Regions from separate parts of the Alcanivorax sp. 97CO-5 genome, predicted to be linked through region 2. Evidence: predicted binding sites of a transcription regulator. Region 2 holds the regulator's gene; each other region holds the start of a gene.
What was found. The regulator sigma-54, encoded in region 2, starts transcription at its own class of promoters, with help from an activator protein. The targets are predictions, from matches to a motif close to TGGCACNNNNNTTGCTNT.
Positions count from the first base shown of each region.

Region 1: a site for sigma-54 is predicted at 4,824-4,841, ahead of atzF (allophanate hydrolase). Genes of this name have one in related genera too.
Region 3: a site for sigma-54 is predicted at 4,618-4,635, ahead of Y017_RS01510 (NarK family nitrate/nitrite MFS transporter). Genes of this name have one in related genera too.

Region 1 is NZ_KI965888.1:355,686-363,603, reverse strand. It holds gene waaA (lipid IV(A) 3-deoxy-D-manno-octulosonic acid transferase) at 1-834, opposite strand, end outside; gene Y017_RS07725 (FAD-dependent oxidoreductase) at 982-2,190, shown strand; gene Y017_RS07720 (aldo/keto reductase) at 2,433-3,230, shown strand; gene Y017_RS07715 (hypothetical protein) at 3,248-3,577, shown strand; gene Y017_RS07710 (patatin family protein) at 3,698-4,543, opposite strand; gene atzF (allophanate hydrolase) at 4,883-6,682, shown strand; gene Y017_RS07700 (hypothetical protein) at 6,682-6,891, shown strand; gene Y017_RS07695 (GntR family transcriptional regulator) at 6,902-7,624, shown strand; gene urtA (urea ABC transporter substrate-binding protein) at 7,732-7,918, shown strand, end outside.
Region 2 is NZ_KI965903.1:143,840-151,757, forward strand. It holds gene Y017_RS10010 (MFS transporter) at 1-257, opposite strand, end outside; gene Y017_RS10015 (HPr family phosphocarrier protein) at 396-665, opposite strand; gene rapZ (RNase adapter RapZ) at 705-1,553, opposite strand; gene ptsN (PTS IIA-like nitrogen regulatory protein PtsN) at 1,660-2,133, opposite strand; gene hpf (ribosome hibernation-promoting factor, HPF/YfiA family) at 2,149-2,448, opposite strand; gene Y017_RS10035 (RNA polymerase factor sigma-54) at 2,559-4,022, opposite strand; gene lptB (LPS export ABC transporter ATP-binding protein) at 4,160-4,885, opposite strand; gene lptA (lipopolysaccharide transport periplasmic protein LptA) at 4,882-5,481, opposite strand; gene lptC (LPS export ABC transporter periplasmic protein LptC) at 5,456-6,013, opposite strand; gene Y017_RS10055 (HAD family hydrolase) at 6,010-6,513, opposite strand; gene Y017_RS10060 (KpsF/GutQ family sugar-phosphate isomerase) at 6,514-7,482, opposite strand; gene Y017_RS10065 (phospholipid-binding protein MlaC) at 7,691-7,918, shown strand, end outside.
Region 3 is NZ_KI965877.1:328,332-336,249, forward strand. It holds gene Y017_RS01490 (nitrate reductase) at 1-100, opposite strand, end outside; gene Y017_RS01495 (NAD(P)/FAD-dependent oxidoreductase) at 151-1,446, opposite strand; gene nirD (nitrite reductase small subunit NirD) at 1,472-1,816, opposite strand; gene nirB (nitrite reductase large subunit NirB) at 1,820-4,351, opposite strand; gene Y017_RS01510 (NarK family nitrate/nitrite MFS transporter) at 4,674-6,143, shown strand; gene Y017_RS01515 (bifunctional protein-serine/threonine kinase/phosphatase) at 6,229-7,918, shown strand, end outside.

The sequences.
Region 1 (7,918 bases), on a different contig from region 2:
ATCGGCCACTGCAGCAAACCGTTCCGGGTGTCGAGGCACCAGGATTAACAGCGCCTCGGGCCTCTGTTCACGCAATGCTTTATGGGCAGCCAAAACCAGAGCGTCCTCTCCGGGATGGGTGCTGGCAGCGATCCACACCGGCCGGTTACCGAACGACGAGCGCAGTGCCGCCGCAGCCTGTTTCACTGCTGCATCCAGTGTCATATCGAATTTCACACTGCCAATGGGATATACCCGTTCCGGCCAAGCCCCTAGCGCCATGTAACGCTCGGCTTCCACTTGTGTCTGCACTGCCAGCGCGTCAAAGCGTGCCATCATTGGGCGAATCAACCGCGGCAACTTGCCGTAACCCTGATAACTTTTTTCCGACAATCGCCCATTCATTAGCATCAGTTTAGCGCCATGGCGCTTTACCGCCGCACACAGATTCGGCCACAGCTCGGTTTCCAGCACGATTACCAGTTGCGGATCAAAGGCGCGCATAAAACGGTTCAACGCCGTGGGCAATTCCCAAGGACAATAAACGTGAGTCACCCGGCCCCCGAACAACGCCTGCACCCGCTCTGAGCCAGTGGGCGTAGTGGTGGTGACCAGTAAAGGCACATCCGGGTAGTCTTCCAGCAACCGCTCAATTAACGGCGCCGCCGCCAATGTTTCCCCCACCGACACCGCATGCACCCAAAGGCTTTTTTTCAAGATCCCGGACCGGTACCCCCACGCCATGCGCTCCTTCCACCGCAAACGATAAGCCGGTGCTTTTCTACCTCTCAGCCACAAGCGCAGAAAAAGAGCGGGAAGCAGCAAATACCAAAGGGCGGAATAAATAGTTCGCATAGGGGCTCTTATCTCAATGTAGAGGCAATACACGGGCAACGCGCACAGCCCAAAACACATGATCCATCTTGTCTGTGTCAGCGCCGATGCGCGTGCCAGCGGCCTTGCTTATGCTAGCATAGCCGCACAGTTCAACGATGGTGAGCCATGAGTGACTCGACCCTAAAACCCGACACAATCCACCCAGACATTGTGGTCTTTGGTGGCGGCATTGCCGGCCTGTGGCTAATAAACCGGCTCCACGCCGCCGGCTACCAATGCCTACTGCTGGAATCCGCCAGCCTTGGTGGCGACCAGACCCTCGCGAGCCAGGGGATTATCCACGGCGGCCTCAAGTATGCCTTAAGCGGCAACCTGTCCAACGAATCCGAAGCGATTGCCCAGATGCCGGATCGCTGGCGTGCCGCCATGGCCGGCACCGACTCGGTAGACCTGCGCAACCTGAAAGTGCTCAGCGATACTCAACACATGTGGTCCAGCGGATCAGTGGCCTCACGGATGACTAACTTTTTCGCTAGCAAGATGCTCCGTGGCCGAATCGAAAAACTCAAGCGTGACCATTTCCCCAGCGCGCTGGCCAATAAGGCTTTCAAAGGCAACGTCTATAAACTCGACGACCTAGTGATCGACACTGAATCATTGATCGACACCCTTAGCGCCCCGGTCCGAGACCGGCTACTGGCGTTCGATACCCAGCGCGATACTCTAGAATGGAATAACGACGGCCTGCGCGCCGTCACCATTAATGGCCAGCGCATTGAGCCACGGCTGACCCTGCTGGCCGCCGGCAACGGTAACCCAGCTCTGCTTGACGGCGCTCATCGCGCCCACCTTTTGGAACAGGAACACAGCCAGCTGCGGCCATTGAAAATGGTGCTGGTAAAACACGACCAAGGCCATCGGCTTTACGCCCACTGTGTTGGCACCAGCAACAAACCCGTGCTCACTGTGACCACCCACGATTGTCCGGACGGCAAGGTGGTGTGGTACCTCGGCGGCGACTTGGCAGAGCGGGGGGTAGAGCGTACTGATGAAGAACAACTACATGCCGGTCGGGAAGAATTATCGCACCTTTTCCCTTGGCTAGATTTTAGCAACGCTCAATTCGCCACCCTAGATGTGACCCGCGCCGAACCCAAACAACATGCGCTGGTCAAGCCGGATAACGCCTACGCCCGCCGGGATCAAAACCTGATCATCGCCTGGCCCACTAAACTCACCCTGGCGCCGGATCTAGGCGACCGGGTAATGGCGCTGGTGGAAGAAACGGGCCTTCAACCCGGCGAGCCATTAACGATACCGCCAGCCCTTCAACGGGCGCCCATGGGCGTACCGTACTGGCATCGCTGTTTTTAATGATTACTGTAGCAAGGCGTCGTTGGTGCTGCGCAAATGTCAGTTGAACGTTAAAGCGCAAAGGGAAAAAGGAGAAGGATGAATAATCTTTTCATCCCGAACCCGAGACTGACCTGGCATGGGCGCGACGCCCAAGCATTAAATGGACACAAGTCCAGCGTCGCTACTGAACCGAAAACTTGCAACCGTTCCTCATCACACCGCTAGCAACGGACCTGCAGCGACACCAATAAGGAAGCATCATGTCCTTCATGCGCCCACTGGGCAACACAGGATTAACCGTCAGTGCACTGGGCTTGGGCACAGTGAAAATCGGCCGCGATAAGGGAGTGAAGTACCCCAACAGCTTCACCATCCCCGATGATCGTGCGGTAACAGAACTACTCGCTCAGGCACAGGATTTGGGCATCAACCTAATCGACACAGCGCCGGCCTACGGTCACAGTGAACAGCGGCTCGGTCAGTTAATGAGCCAACGCCAAGACTGGGTCATCGTCACCAAGGTCGGTGAAGAATTTGATAACAACAGTGGTGACAGCCATTTTGATTTTTCACCGGAACACGTGCGTTTCTCGGTGGAACGTAGCCTGCAACGGCTCAACACGGACTATCTGGATTGCGTGCTGATTCACTCCGACGGCAATGACCTGGCAATCATCGAAAAGGGCACTCTGGACGCTCTCAACGACCTGAAAAAAGCCGGCCTGATCCGCGCCACAGGCATGTCCACGAAAACCGTGGCTGGCGGCATCGCCAGCCTGAATCACGCGGACATGGCCATGGTCACCTACAACCTGCATCAGCAAGACGAAGCCCCCGTGATCGAGCACGCCGCCGCCCGGCAAAAAGGCATCCTAATCAAGAAGGCCTTTGCCAGCGGTCACCTCAATGACACCCTTGATGACCCGGTACAGGAAAGTCTGGACCAAATCCTTGGCATCGCCGGCGTTAGCAGTATCATTGCTGGCACCATTAACCCCGCCCACTTACAAGAAAACGTGGCCAAAGCCCGGCAGGCCTGCAAGATGGCAGCGCAATAATAACAACAGGAAACAGCATGCGTTTTTGTCTGATGATTCTGCTACTCGGCTCCTGCCTCGCAGCACAGGCGGATAAAATACGGCTACTGCGCGAAGCCCCTCAGGAGTGCGAAGAAAAAAGCGCGGTTTCGGTATCGTCCGGCAGCAAAATGCGGGGCATGTTGTTCAGCGATGCGCGAATAGATCGCCACGTGAACAAGAAGCTCACCAGAGCCATCAAAAAAGCCGGCGGCAATCGCGCCATGCTCAGCGACCGCCGCGAGTTTATGATGGAGAATCATTTTCGCGGTATTGAGCATATTGAGCTGGATGCCTGGGTTTGGCACTGCGAAGAGAAAGAGCGCTAGGCGCTACACTATTTGAAGTGCCCTGGCTCACAAAACACCACGCCCAAACCTTTTAGCTCGACCTGGCAGGATTACGCCACGTAGAAAGCAAAACCTGTTGCAGCGTGAAGCGCTTGCACATTACCCCACTACTGCTTTCTCCACCCCCAACGACTGTAATCCCGCACGATGCCCCTGCTGATATCCTTGCTGCAATTTTTCCACATTGGTGGTCAACCGATTCACCGGGAAGTGCATCGGTGGGGCGATAACATTGAGGCAACAATCATCAGGCGGGCTGTCAATAAAATCCAATGCTCTATTATAGACATCTGTACGTTTCGCCATGGCTTCATAAAAGGCGGGGATATCACGAGCCCAAGGCTTTAATAAAGGCGTCAACGCACTAGGGCGTTTGCGGAAACCCTGAGGGCGGGACAACACCACGGTGATATCCCGCGCGCCCTGTTCGTAAGCCCAACGCACCGGAATGGAATCCGCTAGCCCGCCATCGGTCATGGGGTGGCCGGCCACCTTGGGAAAGTCTCGGTAGGCAAAAGGAATAGAACAGGACGCGGTGATTACCTCATCTAAATTACTCGGCTGGGTCTGAAAATAACGCGGCGCCCCGTCTTCTATCGAGGTAGTCACTACCCACAGAGAAGTATTTCCCTGCCAATGTCTCTCCAAATTCAACGGCACGTCTATGCGAGACTGGTGCCACAACCAGTGCACATCACACAAATGTCCACCCGACATAAAACGTGACCAGTTGATAAAGTCCGGTCGACAGGCATGGTCGGTGATCACTTGACGGCTGCGGCCATGATTACCTGCCAGATAGCCGATCAGATTGGTCGAGCCGGCAGACGCGCCCACGGCGAAATCGAAATCCTGATGTTTTTTTTCCAAAAACGCATCCAACACCCCGGCAGCAAAAATACCGCGCATGGCACCGCCTTCCACTACCAACGCACGCTGTGACATTCTTTTCCCTCCACCTCGAACCGGTCTGGGCTGTACGTCCTTGAATCGGTTCAACAACGATGCCAAGGCCTCCCAAAGAAGGGAAATAGAGTCTTACTGTCCTTTTCATCGTCATCGCTGATACATCCCACAGCCGCCGTCAGGGAAGGCACTGCGGGGCTGCACCGATACCGCGCAGCTGCATCAGATTAGCGCACCCAGTGTCTGGACATAGCTCTCTTCACTCAACATTAACCTTATTAATTACTGTAAAAACAAAGCGTTAAATATTTTTCATGGCTGGCACCCCCTTTGCACAAATAAGAATACCAACTTGTGTACAACCAGGTGTGCTAACGAATGATTGGCTGGACTCTTCAACAATGGCAGATGGCCTACCGCAGCGGTGAACTCACCCCGGTACAGGCCATGAAACAACTGGCCACCACTCTGCAGGATAGTGAGCGCGCCCTGTGGATCCATCTCCTGGATGAGGCTTCCTTGACGGCCCAGGCGCAAGCGCTAACGGATCCATCGCTGCCACTCTATGGCATTCCCTTTGCCGTGAAAGACAACATTGATGTTGTGGGCATGCCCACAACAGCAGCCTGCCCGGCATTCGCCTACACCCCGACGGAAGACGCCACCGTGGTACGACTACTGCGCGACGCCGGCGCCATCGTCGTAGGCAAGACCAATCTGGATCAGTTTGCCACCGGTCTGGTTGGCACTCGTTCCCCCTATGGCGAAGTACCCAATCCATTCAACCCGGATTACCTCAGTGGTGGCTCCAGTTCAGGTTCCGCCACGGCCGTGAGCCTGGGCCTGGTACCCTTTTCACTGGGCACCGATACCGCCGGTTCCGGCCGGGTACCTGCAGCGTTCACCAACACGGTGGGCCTCAAGCCCACCCGCGGTGCCATTAGCACCCACGGTGTTGTTCCTGCCTGCCGGACCCTTGATTGCGTCAGCATCTTTGCCCTGAACGTGGACGATGCCCAAGAGATCTTTCGACTCATCAGCCAGTTCGACAGCGCAGATCCTTACAGCCGCGCAGCTCCCCGATTGCTAACCACCGGACTCCCCGAACGCCCGACTCTCGGCATCCCCAAAGACCTTCCCTGGTTCGAGGATAGCCAAGCCCAACAGCTGTGGGAGCGACAGCTGGACCAGCTCAGAGAGATTGCCAACCTGATCACTATCGACACCACGGTGTTGCAGGATGCCGCCGCTTTACTCTATCAGGGCCCCTGGGTGGCGGAACGTTTCATTGTCACCGAACCCTTGTTGCAAAAAAGCCCCTACACCTTGCTGCCAGTAATTCGTGACATTCTCGCCCCCGCCGCCGCCCTGACAGCAGCGGACAGTTTCCGGGCCCAGTACCAGCTGGCTGAATTGAAACGGCAGTCCGAAGCACTAATGGCCCAGGTTGATGCATTGTTGCTCCCCACTACGCCCGGCATCTACACCCGCGCCGCCGTGCAAGCCAACCCCATCACCCTGAACAGCCAGCTAGGCACCTGGACCAATTTCGTCAACCTCTTGGACCTGTGCGCCCTGGCATTGCCCGGCGGCTTCCGTGAAGACGGCTTGCCCGGCGGTGTCACCCTAATTGGCCCCGCTTGGCAGGACCACGCCCTGGCCGACTTCGGCCGGCGCTGGCAGCAGGCCCAGCCCTGGCAGGCCGGCGCTACCGGACAGCGGCTGGCCAAGCCGCAGACCCATGCGGCCAATGATGATGAGGACGATGTAATGACTGTCGCCGTGGTTGGCGCACACCTTTCCGGCATGCCCCTCAATACCCAGCTCACCGAACGCGACGGCGTGTTGCTCGAAGCCACCCACACGGCGCCCTGTTATCGGCTCTACGCCCTGGCCAACACTGTGCCGCCCAAACCCGGGCTGATTCGTAGCGAAAAAGACGGGGGTGACTGCATTCCCATCGAGCTGTGGCGAATGCCGATGAAGCACTTCGGCAGTTTTGTCGGCTTAATCCCCGCCCCACTGGGCATCGGTAGTCTGGAAACCACCGACGGTCGCTGGGTGAAAGGCTTTATCTGTGAACCCTGGGCCATTGGGGACGCCACCGACATTACCGCACTGGGCGGCTGGAGAAACTACATCGCGCAAGTGGCGACAAACGCTCAGGAAACACACTGATGAAGCCGTGGCGCTGGGGGGCGCTAACCGCTGCAAAACAGCGTTGTGAATTCGGTCTCACGGCACAGAACGCCGCTAGCAGCGACCGCCACAGCCATCTGATCAATGCACACATCAGCGGCAACGTTATTGTTCTGCATTGCCTGCCTGGAGCCATCATTAACGCCCGCGATCCAGTGATCGCCATCAACACCGCCGCGATGGCCTGAGGAATCAAAGATGAATACGCGAGCGGGAAAAAAAACCGAACGTCTGGCTGAACAAATTTATCTGCAATTAAAGCAGGACATGTTTGATTTTCGGCTAATGCCCGGCGACCGCTTCAGTGAAAACGAAGTGGCCGAACGGATGGGTGTATCACGCACCCCCGTGCGAGAAGCCCTGTTCCGATTACAACGGGAAACCTTTGTAGATGTGCTCTATCGCAGCGGTTGGCAGGTCAAGCCCTTCGACTTCAAATATTTCGAAGAATTATACGACGTGCGCACCGTTCTCGAATGCGCCGCTGTACGCAAGCTATGCGAACACGGCGGTGAACTAAGCAAACTGGATAATCTGGTTAGCCAATGGTGTGTAGAAAAGGCACAAAGATTATCCGATGGCCCTGTGGTCAGCGGCATGGATGAACATTTTCACGAACGACTGGTGGAAAGCACCGGCAACAATCAAATGGCACGCATTCATCATGATCTCACCGAGCGGCTACGCATTATACGGCGCCTGGATTTCACCAGCCCCTCCCGAGTGGAGGCCACTTATAACGAACACCAGGCAGTGCTGGAAGCCATCCTGCACCGCCAGGTGGAGCAAGCACAAATTCTGCTGTGTGCCCACATTGAAGAATCACGTAACGAAGTCAGAAAAATCACCGTACACATGCTGCACGAGGCCAGCGTACGCGCTGAGTTACCCGCAAGCTCTATCAACAAGAGTGATGGTTAACGTATTAGAGGGAAACAACAAGCCAGTGAGCCAACAGGAGTAGGAAGGAGGGTTCACGGCAATACAAACGCCCATTTAAACGCGACTGAGAAGCAAGGAGAAATACCATGAGTTTTTCACAATCCATGAAGAAAGTAGCTGCCGGGGTTATCGCCTCCAGCGCCATTGCCTATAGCGGTGTCGTTATGGCCGCCGACACCATCAAGGTCGGGGTGCTGCACTCTCTGTCCGGCACGATGGCTATCAGTGAATCCACACTGAAAGACACCGTTCTGATGATGATCGAAGAACAGA
Region 2 (7,918 bases):
AGCATCAGCAGACTGAACACCTTGCGGCCGCCAAAACGATCGGTTAGGTAACCAAGAAATAATCGGCTGATGGAGCCGGTAAGCACTGGGGTTGCCATGAGCAGGCCCAGCTGGGTATCGGTGAGGTTCAGTTCATCCTTAATCTGTAACCCGAGTATGGACAGCATTGTCCATACTGCAAAACAGAGGGTGAACGCAAAGGTCGAGAAAACTAGCGCGCGGCGTTGCTCCGCACGTGCCATTCCTTCTGCAACCATAGGACCTCCCTGCCTCATGGTTGTATGACGGGGGCGGCTTGTTAACAAGCCTGTTTAGGATAGTTACAGCTGCAAAGGCGGGAGCGCAATAAGTGATCGATATAAACCCTGTATACGATACAAAACCTTGATCTGCGTCTATTCTCCTTCGTCAAAACGGCGAGAGAACAAGTCTTTCAGTTCGTCCATAGCCTGTTGTTCATCATCGCCCTCCACTCGAAAGGTGATGCGGCTTCCCTTGGCCGCCCCGAGCATGAGCAAGCCCATGATGCTTTTCGCGTCGATGGTCTGCGTTTTGTGCAGTACCAGGATGCTGCTGTTGTAGCGTGATGCCACGCTGACTACTTTGGCGGCAGCGCGGGCATGCAGGCCGAGTTTGTTGATTACATCGAGTTGTTTTTCAATCATCGGTCATCTTGTGGTCGGAGGAGGTGGCTGCTTGCTGGGTTAGAGTTCCCTATGGCGGACCTGAAGGACAATGCCTTCTGCGCGCAGATTTTTTGCCAGCTGTTCGGTGATGAAGACGGAGCGATGGCGGCCGCCGGTGCAACCGATCGCCACGGTGACATAGCTGCGGTCGCTGTTGGCAAAGGCCGGTAGCCAGCGCACAACGAAATCGCCAATATCTTTGAGCATGTCGTGACTGGCCTGGTGCTGGCTAAGAAACTCGATAATGCAGTCATCCTTGCCGGTGAAAGGACGCAGGTCTGCATGCCAGTGAGGATTGGGCAGCACTCGCACATCGAACACAAGGTCGGCATCGGTGGGCAGGCCATTCTTGAAGCCAAAGGATTCCAGTTGCAATGACAGTGTGGCTTCACGGCGAGCTACCCGTTCACGCATGAGATTGCGCAGGGTGTGGACGTCATGGTTGCTGCTGTCGATGACTAGGTCGGCACGTTGGCGGATGTTGGCCAGTAGCTCACGTTCATGGCCGATGGCGTCGGCCAGAGAGCGTTGATCGGTGCCCAGTGGGTGGCGGCGACGGGTAGCGCTGAAGCGAGTAAGAAGAGTGTGATCATCCGCATCTAAGTAGATGATTTCGCTGCGAACCTGCTGTTCATTAAGTGCGTGAAGAATGTTGTCGAAGGCCAGTAACTGGGCGGGGAGGTTGCGAGCATCAATACCAACGGCGACCCGCTCAATTGGGGGGTCGCCTTCACTGAGTTGTTTTGCCAGGGTGGGTAGCATGCCGACAGGCAAGTTGTCGACGCAGTAAAAGCCTTGATCTTCCAGTGCCTGCAGCGCGGTGGTTTTCCCTGAACCGGAGCGCCCACTGATAATGGTGAGTTTCATGGTTGCACCGCTCGCGGGTGGCTCGCAGTATATTGGAACGCAAGACCGATAGGTGAGGACGTGTTTTGGATGCGCGGCATAATGCGCGAGAGCCTGCTGTGTTGCTTCATGATGCCAATCGTAACTCTGCCTCAGATTCTATCGCCGCCTGGTAGAGCTGCTGGTTGTCAATGCTGCGTCGCAGTTCTGTACGGTAAGTCTCGTCGTTGAACAGGGAGGCCAGATGGCTGAGGGTTTTGAGATGTTGTTCCGGGTTGTCCTGGGGGACGAGTAATACAAACACCAAATCCACAGGCTGACCGTCAACGGCGTCGAAATCAATGGGGGTTTCTAGTTTTAACAACAGGCCTACAGCCTGTTGGCAATGTCCTAGTCGACAATGAGGAATGGCAATGCCTTCGCCAATGCCCGTGGAGCCCAGTTTTTCCCGGGCGACCAGAGCGTCGAAGACTTCCTGCTCATTAAGGCTGCCACAGCTGGCAGCTGCCAGCTGTGCAACCTGGTCAAGCAGTTGTTTCTTGCTGCTGGCCTGTACGCCGTGATGGGTGCGGGCCAGAGTCAGTAGTTCGCGAACTCGCATAATTGTCGCTTTGGGTTAGTGACCGTGCTTGTGGCTGACGGCTTTTTCTTTGTGTTTAAGAATCTGACGATCCAATTTGTCCGTCAGTTTATCGATCGCAGCATACATGTCATCTGCCTCAGCGGTGGCAAAGACATCGGCCCCGGAAATATGAATTGTGGACTCGGCTTTGTGGCTTTTGGGTTCCGGGGAAAGAATCACCTGGATGCTGGTAATTTGGTCGAAATGGCGCTCAAGGCGGGAAAATTTATCTCCCACATAAGTGCGCAAGGCATCGGTAATTTCCAGGTGATGACCGCTGATATTAATTTGCATGGCTGGCTCCTTTACCTGTTTGAGAAACCCGGGATAAAGACCTTGTTTATTCAGCCTTTCAGGCTGGCCTCGCAAGGTTTTCCCCGCGTTCCTGGGTCCGTTCTGGCGCTCTACACTAAACGTTTACGGGCGCTAGAAGACGGTATTCTCATCGCTTCTCTGTATTTGGCGACGGTCCGGCGCGCTACATTAATTCCCTGCTCATTGAGCAAGCTCGCCAGCTTGTTATCACTGAGTGGCTTGCGGGGATTCTCTGCAGCGACCAGTTTCTTAATAATGGCACGAATAGCAGTGGAGGAACACTCACCGCCGCCGTCGGTTCCCACATGACTGGAAAAGAAATATTTCAGCTCAAAGACGCCGCGTGGTGTCATCATGTATTTCTGATTGGTGACCCGGCTGATGGTTGACTCATGCATTTCAACAGCATCGGCAATATCCGCCAAAACCAGGGGTTTCATGGCTTCATCGCCATAATCGAAGAACCCTTGTTGCACGTCCACGATGCGGGTGGCCACCTTGAGCAAAGTGTCGTGGCGGCTTTGCAGGCTCTTGATGAACCATTTCGCTTCTTGAACGCAATTGCGCAAATATTGCCCGTCTTCACCGCTGGTGGTACGGGCAATGCTCGCGTATTGCTGTTGCAGGTTGACCCGCGGAAGGACGTCGTCGTTTAGGCTCACCTGCCAGCGACCTTGATGTTGGCGGACGATCACGTCAGGAACGGCGTAGTCCACTTGAGGTTCGCCAATTTGCTCACCGGGGGCTGGGTCCAGGGTGCGCAGTAGGGATAAAGCCTCTAGAAGGACCTCTTCAGAGAGCTGAAGGGTGCGGCGCAGTGCGGTGTAATCGTGCTTTTCTAGTAGGTTCAGATGTTCCAGTAGGGCAGAGGCTTCGTCGCGCAATGGGGTGTCCGCTGGCAGTTGGCGCAGCTGGACGCCGAGGCAGTCAGCTAGGTTGACGCTGGCGACGCCCACCGGGTCGAACTGTTGCAACCGGTGCTGCACGGCAAGCACTTCATCGTGCTCCAGTTCGTCTCCTTCGGTGAGTAGGTCTGGCTGGGCATTCACCATGTCGACGATATCGCTTAGGGGGGCAGTGATGTAACCACGGTCGTCCAGGGACTCGATAATCGTTATGGCGATTATCCGGTCTACATCGCTCATGGGGGTGAGGTTTAGCTGCCAGAGCAAGTGGTCCTGTAAGTTGCCGGAAACGGCGTGTCGTTGCTGCCATTCGTCGGCATCGTCGGGGAGTGCGGCGCTGTTGCTGGTGCTCTGGCCGGAATAGACGTCATCCCATTCGGTTTCCACCTCGGGCTCGTCTTGTATCAGTTCTTCTAGGGCGTTATCACGGTCGGTGTCGAGCTCTTCATCCTGACGTTCTTCGTCATGCTCGGGGAGGGCATCGTCACCGAAATCGTCTGCCAATTCCAGCAGGGGGTTGCTCTCTACTGCTTGCTGGATTTCCTGGCGCAGGTCTAAAGTGGATAGCTGCAAGAGGCGAATGGCCTGCTGCAGCTGCGGTGTCATGGTGAGCTGCTGGCCAATTTGTAATTGTAGTGTGGGCTTCATACTGCTCAGTATTCTGCTAGTCCCCAAAAAACCCAGGATAGCAGTCTATCTACACGCTAAGCAATATTTGTGCCAGGTGAAACTGTGTGCTAGGGATGACCGCAAGTCACAATAGAAGAGAGGATTTGCGGCGGACCTTATAGTCTGAAATCGGCGCCAAGATAGACGTCTCGCACTTGTTGGTTGGCAAGGATAATATCCGCGTCACCGGAGGCGATGATGTGGCCAGCGCTGACGATATAAGCGGTGTCACAGATATCCAGGGTCTCGCGTACATTGTGGTCGGTGATTAAGACGCCGATGCCGCGTTCTTTGAGGTGGCGAATGATGCCTTTGATGTCGTTAACCGAGATGGGGTCAACGCCAGCAAAAGGTTCGTCCAGCAGAATGAAGTCAGGGTCTGTGGCCAAGCCTCGGGCGATTTCCGCGCGGCGGCGCTCGCCGCCGGACAGGCTCATCCCCAGCGAATCGCGAATGTGCCCGATGTGGAATTCCTTGAGCAGGCCTTCCATGCGCTCGTGGCGTTCCGCTTTGCTAAGCTCCTTGCGGGTTTCTAGGATGGCCATGATGTTCTCTTCCACCGTTAGGCGGCGAAAGATACTGGCTTCTTGAGGCAGGTAGCCAATCCCTCGCTGGGCGCGACCGTGCATGGGCAGGTGAGTAATGTCCGTGTCGTTGATTTCAATGCGACCGGCATCGGCCTCCACTAGCCCAACAATCATGTAGAAGCAGGTGGTTTTGCCGGCCCCATTGGGCCCCAGTAGCCCGACTATTTGGCCGGCTTCTACATCCAGGGAAACGTCTTCGATAACCCGGCGACCCTTGTAGCTTTTTGCTAGGTGATGGGCGCGTAAATGGCTCATGGTGTGTTGGGCTCCGCCTTAGGTGATGCGCTGTCGCTGCCTTCACTTTGGGTGTCGTTTGGGTTGCCGTTATTCGCTTCAATATTCGCGTCGACAGGGGCATTAGTTGTCTGGTTTTCGGCGGGGATTACCAGCCGCACCCGTTGGTCACCTTCACTGCTGGCGTCCACTCGCTTGGAGTCTAGGCTGTATTCTACCTTGGCGCCCTCGAAAGTGTTGCCCTGGTGTTCGATGTAGGCATCGCCGGTCAGGACCAAGGTGCGCGCTTTAATATTGTAAACCAGATTTTCAGCGTGGGCGTTAAGGCCTTCACCCTCTTCCATGCGCACCGGGGTGCCGGTAGCTTCCACCCGAACCAGCTCGCTATTTTGGGTGAACATGCGCATTTCATCGGCAAACAGTTTGCGCTTGCCTTGAATCAGTTCCACGTTGCCGCTGTACACGCCGCTGCCGGCACTCTGCTCGAAACGACCGTTGTCTGCCGTGACCTGGATCGTGCCTTCCATGGGGGCGGCCTGAACGCCCAAGGGGAAAGCTATAAGCAATGCCAGTACGGCGAGATTGCAGGTGCTATGAAGCCGGTGCTTCAAATTCACTCTTTACTCCTTTTTTTAGTTCCAGAACGCCCTTGTTGAGATCTGCTTCCAGGGCGCCAGCACGGGTCTGGCCGGAGTCAAACCGCATTTCTACGTCGCCGGGGGTGGTGGCGATGTTAGTGTCGCTGTTGAAATGCAGTTCTTCTGTATTCACGGTCATTTTCTGGATCGGATTATTCACATTGACCTTGCCAAGAAAAGAGATCAGGTCGCCGTCTTCTTGCACGATGCCTTGCTCGCTAGTGATGGTCCAGCTGCCTTTGTCGTTGGCCATGATCAGTACTGGGGCTTGCATCTTGGTGAGCGGATTGTGGTCGAACTGCACTAAACTGTCCGCAGTTAAGTGGTACTGCAGGCTGCCATCTTTTTCGCTGAAGGCTCGCGCGCTGACCTGGTCAGCAATGATTGCCGGTGCCATAGCCACCGCATTGTCTTGGCCAGGCAGAGCGCTGTCCCACTCGTGCAGGGTCATCAGCATCACCAGCCCCAGCAGCAGAATGCCGGTGGCACTTAATAGCCCCTGACGTTTCATGCCGGGCTCCGCAGGGCAAGAATGGCGTCACAGATTTCCCGTACCGCTCCCTCTCCACCGCGACGGACAGTGATGTGATTTGCCGCATTTTTGGCGCAGTCGTGGGCGTTGTTTGGGGCAAAACTCAGTTGCGCCCAGAGCAAGGCACTAACGTCAGGTTCGTCGTCACCAGCGTAGCCGGTTTCACTGGCGCGCATGTTCAGCGAGTCAGCCAGAGCTTCCAAGGCGACGCCCTTGTCTTCGCGGCCTTGAATAACATGCTTGATGCCAAGGTCCGCTGCGCGTTTGGCCACCATGGGCGAGTTGCGCCCGGTAATGATAGCTAGGGTGACGCCGCTGGCCGCCAGCTTTTTCAGGCCGTGGCCATCCAGGGTATTGAAAACTTTCAGTTCTTCACCGTTGGGGCCAAACAGCAGACGGCCATCGGTCATCACACCATCCACGTCAAACGCCATCAAGCGCAAGTTCTGGACATCTATAGGGGGCAGTTGCATGGCCATTTACACTACTCCCGCGCGCAGTAGGTCTTGCATGTTGAAAGCGCCGAGCGGTTTGCCATCACTGTCACAAACCATTAAGCCGTTAATCTTGCGGTTTTCCATGATTTGTAAAGCTTCAGCGGCTAGATGACCTTGGGCAATGGTGATTGGATCAGAAACCATAACCTCGGCAATGGTGGCTTTTCGAATATCGATGTCCCGGTCGAGGATGCGGCGCAAGTCACCATCAGTAAAAATGCCGGCTAGAGTGCCGTCTGTGTGGGTGATGGCGGTCATCCCCAGGCCTTTATGGGTCATTTCCAGTAGGGCTTCGCTAAGCGAGGTGGTAGTGCTGACCACGGGAAGCTGCTCACCAGTGTGCATGATGTCATCCACTTTCAATAGCAGGCGCCGGCCCAGGCTGCCTCCGGGATGGCTGAGGGCAAAGTCTTCCGGTGTGAAGCCGCGGGCTTCTAACAGGGCAATAGCCAAGGCATCGCCCATGGCCAGTGCGGCGGTGGTCGAAGAAGTCGGTGCCAGATTATGGGGGCAGGCCTCTTCCGCTACGGCAACTGTCAGATGTACATCTGACAGTTGCGCTAATGCAGATTGTGGGCGCCCGGTCATGCCGACCAAGGCGGTGCCCTTACGCTTGATGACCGGTAATATGGCCAGCACTTCGGCGGTTTCGCCGGAGTTGGACAGTGCCAGTACCACGTCGTCAGCGGTAATCATGCCCAAATCACCATGGGAGGCTTCGCCAGGGTGAACAAAAAAAGAGGGGGTGCCGGTGCTGGCAAGAGTGGCGGCTAGCTTGCTGCCTACGTGCCCGCTTTTGCCCATGCCGGTGACGATGACGCGGCCTTTGGCGTTCAGCATCAGGTCGCAGGCGGCGCAAAAGCTGGTGTCCAGGCTGTCTTTCAGAGCATCCACGGCCCGGGCTTCGATTTCTAGTACCCGTTGGCCAATGCTGATGTGGTTGTGGCTCATGCGCTCTCCTTGATATTGGCGGCGATTATACACGTGTTGTGGCCTCCACGTTGACCCGTAATCGGTAACTCGATCGCGTTGAAGGGAACCGCCTTGCACTCTGTGACTCCAATAAAAGCACTGAGGTTCAGTGTGTTGCGGTTGTTGATCACTGGACAGCAGGTAAAGAACACCGTAAAACCGCCGAAGACTAAATAGGGAGTAATCTATGCATTTACAATGGTATATGGCCGCCTGGCTTCGCGTCGGGTTGGTGGTCATGCTGACCGCAATGGCAGCACTGGTCCAGGCCCAGAGTGATCCTCGCCAGGTGGTGGCGGATGCGGTGGAGCGCATGACGTCTCGTGTTGAGGCGGAGCGAGAGACGTTGAAAGCCGATCCGGATAGGGCCAAGGAGCTGGTGCGTGAAGAGCTGGCGGATCTGGTGGATTTCAAG
Region 3 (7,918 bases), on a different contig from region 2:
AGGTATCGCCTTTCAGGGACGTGCCATCGGTGCTGATACCACAACCCACACCACAATACGGGCAGGTGGTACAAATGGGCCGTTCGGTGTTTTTTGCCATATGTTTTCCTGCACGGTTTTCTCCGACATTGCCGGCTGCCACTTCCGCCTTCACGCCGCCACTCCCTCTGCATTATCACCCTTGTCACCGGGGCGCTTGCAGAACGCCTCACCCAGCAACAGGGTTTCGCGCAGGGCGCTAATATCAGTGCTATCACGCCATAACGTTTCGAAAAACGGGGCGTCAGACACATCGCCATACAGAACCATGCCGACCACACGGTTATCGCGAATTTGCAAGCGGCGATAACTGTCAGGCAAGCTCAATTGCAGTGTCTCACCCTGTTCGATTTCATTCCTTTTCTCGCCGAGAAAATCCCCGCAGGACACCAGGTCGATACCGGAAATTTTCAGCCGGGTGGCAGAGTCGGCGTAGAGATAACGACGATGACCCATTTCCGCCAAGTGGCTAGCGCAGACCGAGGCCTGTTCATACAGCGGAGCAACCAAGCCAAAGGTACGTTCACGGTGCTCCACACACTCACCAATAGCGTAGATGGCCGGATCAAAGGTCTGCAGGGTATCGTCAACTCGCACTCCCTGATTTACGGTCAGGCCAGCCTGAGCGGCCAGCTCTGCCCGCGGCACAATGCCCACCGCCTGGACCACATAATCCGCCGGCAAACGCTGGCCATCCGCCAGATGCACTGCGGCCACACGGTCGGAGCTGTAGCTGCTTGAGCCTTTTTTATCCTCTTTTTTTTGAACAGAACAACCTTCAATTGACTGGGTACGCGCGTGCATCACGAACTTGATCCCGCGGGCTTCCAGGTCCTTCTGCAGGCGATGGCCAGCCGCCTCATCCAGCTGCTGGTTGAGCAGGTGCCCGCGGCTGTGTACCAAGGTGACGTCGTGCCCCTGCTTCACCAAAGCGTCTGCCGCTTCCAGCCCTAAAAAACCGCCGCCGACCACCACCACCCGTGCCGCCGAAAGCGATAACAAGCGTCGAACGTCATACAGATCACGAAAACTGACAACGCCTTTCAAACCAACGCCGTCCACCGGTAACTGGCGTGGCCCCGCCCCTGTGGCCAGCAATAGCCGGTCATAATCGAGCACGTGCCCGGCGGCGGTTTCCACCTGGCGGCGGCCGCGGTGAATGGCCACGACGGGGGTGCCGGTGATCAGGCGAATACTCCGCTCCCGATACCACTGGTGAGGATGCGTGGTAATAGTATTTTCATCCGTGCTACCACCCAACAGGGGGGACAACATGACCCGGTTATAGCCGGCAAAGGGCTCATCCCCCACCACCGTGATCTGATACAGATCCGGTGCCAGGCGGGTCAGCTCTTCCAGTAAGCGGCAAGCCGCCATACCGTTACCCACTACAACCAGTCGTTTCATTACTGCATCACCCTCTCGATTCGCTTCAGGCCGAGGTGGCCAGCTCAATCACATCACCGACCACGCGCACCGGATAGACCTTAAGCTTGACGCTGTCGTCTTCGATGCACTGCCCGGTTTCCAAATCGAAGTGCTGCTTATAGAGGGGTGAGGCAACCACCCGTTTGTCACCCAGCGAGCCCAGCAGGCCCCGGCTAATCACGTTGGCATGGCTAAACGGGTCCATGTTGTCTAGCGCATAGAACTTTCCGTCCCTAGTACGAAAGAGTGCCGCCTGCCCCGTGGCCAGGCGTACTCCCACTCCGGTGCCGGGCAACACATCGTCGACGCTGCAGATTGTTTTCCATTCAACCGCTACTGCATTGTTCATGGCTTACGCCTCCTCAACCAGCTCGATACGTTCATGCTCGTAGGCGGGACGTCGCTGGCCACGTTCACGCACGTAGGTCAGGTTGTCATCCGCTTCAGCGGTATCATTGATAAAGTGATTGAAACGTTTCACCGCTTCGGGATTTTCGATGGTGGACTTCCACTCACACTGGTATGTCTCGATCACGTGTTGCATCTGTGCTTCAAGCTCATCGCCCATGCCCAAGGAATCGTTGAGGATCACGTCTTTCAGGTAATCCAACCCGCCTTCTAAGTTTTCCAGCCAGACACTGGTGCGCTGCAAACGATCCGCTGTTTTGATGTAGAACATCAAGAAACGATCAATGGTTTTAATCAGCTGTTCATCGGTGAGATCGGAGGCAAACAGATCCGCATGGCGCGGGCGCATACCCCCGTTACCGCACACATACAGGTTCCAGCCTTTCTCCGTGGCAATTACGCCCACGTCTTTGCTCTGAGCTTCTGCACATTCGCGGGTACAGCCACTCACCGCCATTTTGATCTTGTGCGGGCTACGCAGGCCTTTGTAGCGGTCCTCCACTTGAATAGCGGTGCCCACGGAATCTTTCACCCCATAACGACACCAGGTAGAGCCCACACAGGACTTCACCGTGCGCAGGGATTTACCGTAGGCGTGCCCAGTTTCAAAACCGGCATCGACCAAAATCTTCCAGATTTCCGGCAGCTGCTCCACACGGGCACCGAACAAGTCCACCCGCTGGCCACCCGTAATCTTGGTATAGAGATCGTATTGCTTGGCCACCTCGCCCAGCACAATCAGTTTGTCCGGCGTGATTTCACCGCCGGCCACCCGGGGCACAATGGAATACGTGCCGTCGCGCTGCATGTTGCCAAGGAAGTAATCATTGGTGTCCTGCAGGCCAGCATGGGGTTTGTTGAGCACCCAGTCGTTCCAGCAGGAAGCCAGCACGTTGGCCACGGTCGGTTTACAGATGTCACAACCATCGCCGCTACCATGGGCTTCCAGAAAGGCATCAAAAGTGGTGATCTGGCCGACGCGTACCAGGTGATAGATTTCTTGACGGGAATACGGAAAGTGTTCGCAGAGATGGTTGTTCACTTCCACACCGCGTTTTTCCAGCTCACTATCCAGCACCTGTTTCACCAGCGCGGAGCAACCCCCACAGGTAGCCGATGCCTTGGTGCAAGCTTTCAAGTCACCCACGGTCTGGGCGCCATCGTCGATGGCCGCACACAGGTCGCCCTTGGAGACGTTATTACAGGAACAAATCTGCGCCGAATCGGGCAATGCATCGGCGCCCAGCAGAGGCGCGCCGTCCGACACCGGTGCCACCAGGGCCGCCGGATCACCGGGCAAGTCCATTTCATTCAGGCAAAGTTGCAACAAGTTACCGTAATCGGCAGCATCACCCACCAACACCGCACCCAACAGTTTCTTGCCACACGCGCTGATCACCGCTTTTTTGTAGATACCCGCGGTTTGATCCATAAACACGGTACTGCGGCAGCCCGGCGTGCTGCCGTGAGCATCTCCGATGGATGCCACATCCACGCCCATCAGCTTCAGCTTGGTGCTCATGTCCGCACCGGCAAACTGCTTTTCTGCTTTTCCTATCAGATGTTCTGCGGCCACTTCTGCCATCTGGTAACCCGGCGCCACCAGCCCGAAAATGCGCCCTTCCCATAGCGCCACTTCACCGATCGCATAAATATGCTCGTCGGAAGTGACACATTGGTTATTGACCACAATGCCGCCGCGCTCGCCGATGGCCAGCTCACAAGCCCTGCCCAATTCGTCCTGAGGACGGATCCCGGCGGAGAAAACAATGACATCGGTTTCCAAATACTTGTCGTCACCGAAGTTCATTCGATGAGTGCAGGTTTCACCGTCGACAATATCTTGTGTACCGGTGCTAGTGTGCACGGTGACACCCAGCTCCTGAATCTTGTCTTTCAGCAAGCCGCCGCCAAAATCATCCACTTGCACCGCCATCAGCCGGGGAGCGAATTCCACCACATGCGTTTCAAGCCCCAAGTCATGAAGCGCCTTAGCCGCTTCTAAACCCAGCAACCCTCCACCGACCACGGCGCCCACCTTGCCGTTCTTGCTGGCAGCAATCATGGCATCCAGGTCATCAATGGTGCGGTACACAAAGCAGTTGTCGCGGTCGTTGCCGGGAATCGGCGGGATGAAAGGATAGGAGCCGGTGGCCAGCACGACCTTGTCGTAAGGCAGGGTTTCACCCGTATTGGTGGTGACCGTTTTGCCCGCGCGATCAATCGCGTTGACCTTGGTGTTAAGTTTCAGCGTGATGCCGTGCTCTTCGAAAAACCCTTCCGGCACTAGCGACAGGTCGTCGGCGGTCTTGCCGGAAAAATAACTGGTCAGCCCTACTCGGTCATAGGCCGGCAGCGGCTCGGCACACAGTACCGTAATATCAAAGTGCTCTCGGCCACCCAGGGCTACCAGAGACTCTAGATAACGTTGTCCGACCATCCCGTGGCCGATCAGAAGAAGTTGTTGCTTTGCCATAAGGCTCACCCTCGCGGTGCGTAACTGACACCACCACTACAGCAAGCCTTATGCCAACTAACTAACCCATTGAAATAAATAAGGTTATTTCCTTTTTTATCAAGTAATAACAAAAGCCCTGCTTTCTTTTAATGCGCCGGTGCACGAGAAAAAGGCACTTTCTTGTGCACCGTATTGACCCAAAAACGCTCCCCTTTTGCGCACATATTTTCTAATCGCCTCTCTCTACCAAGAAATACTCTATTAAAAACATGAACTTAAGCACATGGCACAGGAGTTGCTCAGGCTCTCTTATCGTTAATCGCCCATGCATGGAGATTTCATGAGCGCTCAAAACCTGAATCTATTGAACCTGTCCCAGCCTCGTATACGGTTACTGCACCTAAGCTGGGTTGCCTTCTTTATTACCTTTGTGGTGTGGTTTTCCCACGCCCCATTAATGGGGCACCTTCGCGAGGCTTTCGACTTGAGCGCGGAACAGGTCAAAGCATTGTTGATCCTTAACGTGGCATTGACCATCCCGGCCCGGGTGGTTATTGGCTCCCTGGTCGATCGCTTCGGGCCACGCCGGGTGTTTGGTCTGCTGCTGATACTGGCGGCCTTCCCCTGCTGGGCATTCGCCCTATCCACTACCTTTGAACAACTGGCCGTTACACGTTTGCTTATGGGCTTTGTTGGCGCTGGCTTTGTGGTCGGCATTCGCCTGATTAGTGAATGGTTTCCTGCCCGGGAAGTCGGCCTAGCAGAAGGCGTTTATGGCGGCTGGGGTAACTTTGGTTCTGCAGCAGCAGCGATTACTTTACCAACCATCGCCATGCTTTTTGGGGGCGAAAACGGCTGGCGCTGGGCCGTTGCCAGCACCGGTGCGGTAGCAATGCTATACGGTATCTTTTTCCTGTGGTTCGCCCGCAATACTCCCGCTGGCTCCTCCTACTTCAAACCCAAGAAAGCCAGCGCTCTTGAAGTCAGCACGCGAAAAGATCTGTTCTTTTATCTCTTGATGAGCCTGCCACTTTATATTGCCCTGCTGGTTATTGTCTGGCGCCTTGGGCCAACCAATCTTGATCTGTTCGGGGGGACTACCCAAATTCTACTGGCGGCGTTGATTATCAGCCTTGCGATTGTGCAGTTAGGCCAAGCCTGGCGCGTGAATCGCGACCACTTGAAAGAAGGCGTTGCCGAGCACGATCGCTACAGTTTCAAACAAGTGGCCATTCTCGACCTGTCTTACATGGTGACATTTGGCTCTGAACTAGCGGTGGTTTCCATGCTGCCGCTTTTCTTCAGTGATACGTTCAGCTTGTCTGCGGTTACCGCTGGCCTGCTGGCATCCGGTTATGCGTTCATGAATCTGGTTGCACGGCCCGGCGGCGGCTGGGTATCGGACAAATTCGGCCGCAAAAAGTCTTTGGCCATCCTGTTGTGCGGGTTGATGGTAGGTTATGGCCTGATGAGCCAGATCTCCGGCACCTGGCCCATCGCCCTAGCCGTTATTGCCACCATGTGCTGTTCCTTCTTCGTTCAAGCTGGCGAAGGCGCGGTCTTCGCCACCGTACCGTTAATTAAACGTCGCCTCACCGGCCAAATTGCCGGCATGGTAGGCGCCTATGGCAATGCGGGTGCGGTGATTTTCCTTACCGTGCTGACCTTCGTGGAACCGTCTACTTTCTTTCTGGTCATTGCCGCCAGTGCCGCCGTTGCCTTGGCCGCCGTACAATTCCTAGATGAACCCAAAGGTCACATTGCAGAAATTGATGAAAAAGGCGAAGTGCAGCTCATCAAAGTGAGTTGATGACACCCTTTGAGTCCGGGCACGCGGGAACTCCTGTTTGCTCGGACCACCGCTCACAACACGCTATCGGTATAGGAGCACAAGAATGGAAGTGTCCACCGGCCCCGCTGGCAACGCCGACACCATGGTCGAACCCGAGTTGCACCCCCGCGTACGGATCGGGCAATTCAGTGACAGCGGCCCCAAGCTGCACAACCAAGATGCCTTGGCTATGCAGGTACCGGAAGGGTCACTGCTGCGCACCAAAGGCATTGTCGCAGCCCTGGCAGACGGCCTATCCAGTGCCGGTGCCGCTCGAGAGGCAGCAGAGTCCTGCGTGCTGGGTTTTATCAATGATTACTACGCCACTCCATCGTTATGGAGCGTACCGCGCTCTGCGCAACGTGTACTGGAAGCCCTGAACCGTTGGTTATGTCGCCAGACACTGGCTGGCGACAGCCATCTCTGTACACTTTCTTTGCTGATTTTACGCTCGCGCACCGCGCACATTTTTCAGGTTGGCGATTCCCGCGTATGGCGCATGCGTCACAACAGGCTAGAATGCCTGACTCGCGATCACAGCCGCCGAATCGGCGCAAACCGGCAAGTGCTCACCCGCGCCATGGGAGGAGATACTCGTCTGGACGTGGACTACAGCAGTGTAGATTTACAGGTGGGCGATATTTATCTCTTGTCCAGCGATGGTTTACACGGTTTCTTGGCCCGTTCACGGATGCAAAACATTTTGCGCGAAACCAACCAACCAGAACTTGCTGCCAAAACGTTGGTGCAAGCTGCGTTGGCTAACGGCAGCGACGATAACGTAAGCTGTCAGGTAATACATGTTGACGGGCTACCGGACGCCAGCGCCGATGAAGCGCTGAAACAACGTGGTAGCCTGCCACTCCCCCCTCCGCTTTCCCCCGGCATTAAAATTGACGGCTTTACAGTAAAGCGTGAGCTTTACGCCAGCGTACGCAGCCACCTTTATCTGGTGGAAGATAAGAAAGGCAACGCCTCGGTACTGAAAACGCCATCGATCAATCTGGAAGATGATCGTGATGCACTGGAACGCTTCGTCATGGAAGGCTGGGTGGGTAACCGGCTACGCAACCCGCATTTATTACACGCCTTGCCGCTACCCGAAAATACGTCCTGCCTTTACCAACACCTGGAATTTATCGACGGTGTGACACTGCAACAGTGGCTCAGGGAACACCCGGACGCACCGGTTGAAGAAAAACTATATTTAGCAGATCAACTGCTCAACGGGGTGCGTGCCCTACACCGTGCCGATGTGATTCATGGTGACCTGAAGCCAGATAACATTATGGTAGACACTACTGGATTGGTGCGCATTGTGGACTTTGGTAGCTGCCATTGTCGTGGAATGGAACAAACTGCCGCCAGTATTCCTTTAGGCACCCTGCATTACAGCGCGCCAGAACTGGCAGAAGGCGAAGCTCCAAGCGAGCAAAGCGATCTATTCTCCATCGCGGTGATCATTCATGAAATGCTGACGGGCACCCTGCCTTGGCAAGGTCGCTATGAAAAAGCCTCACACCTGCCCCTTCCTCCATTGCAAAGCCATAACGCGTTTATCCCGCTATGGATCAACAACGTGCTAGAACTTGCGCTACAACGGCAGCCTAAGCTCCGCTTTACCGATGCAGCAGAATTTCGCGATGCTCTGCGCCGCCCCGTTCGTAGCAATAAACCTGTGGCAGACACTAACACCCAGCAATTAAGAATGTGGAAAGGCGCCGTAATCGTACTGGCTGTGCTGTTGCTGATCA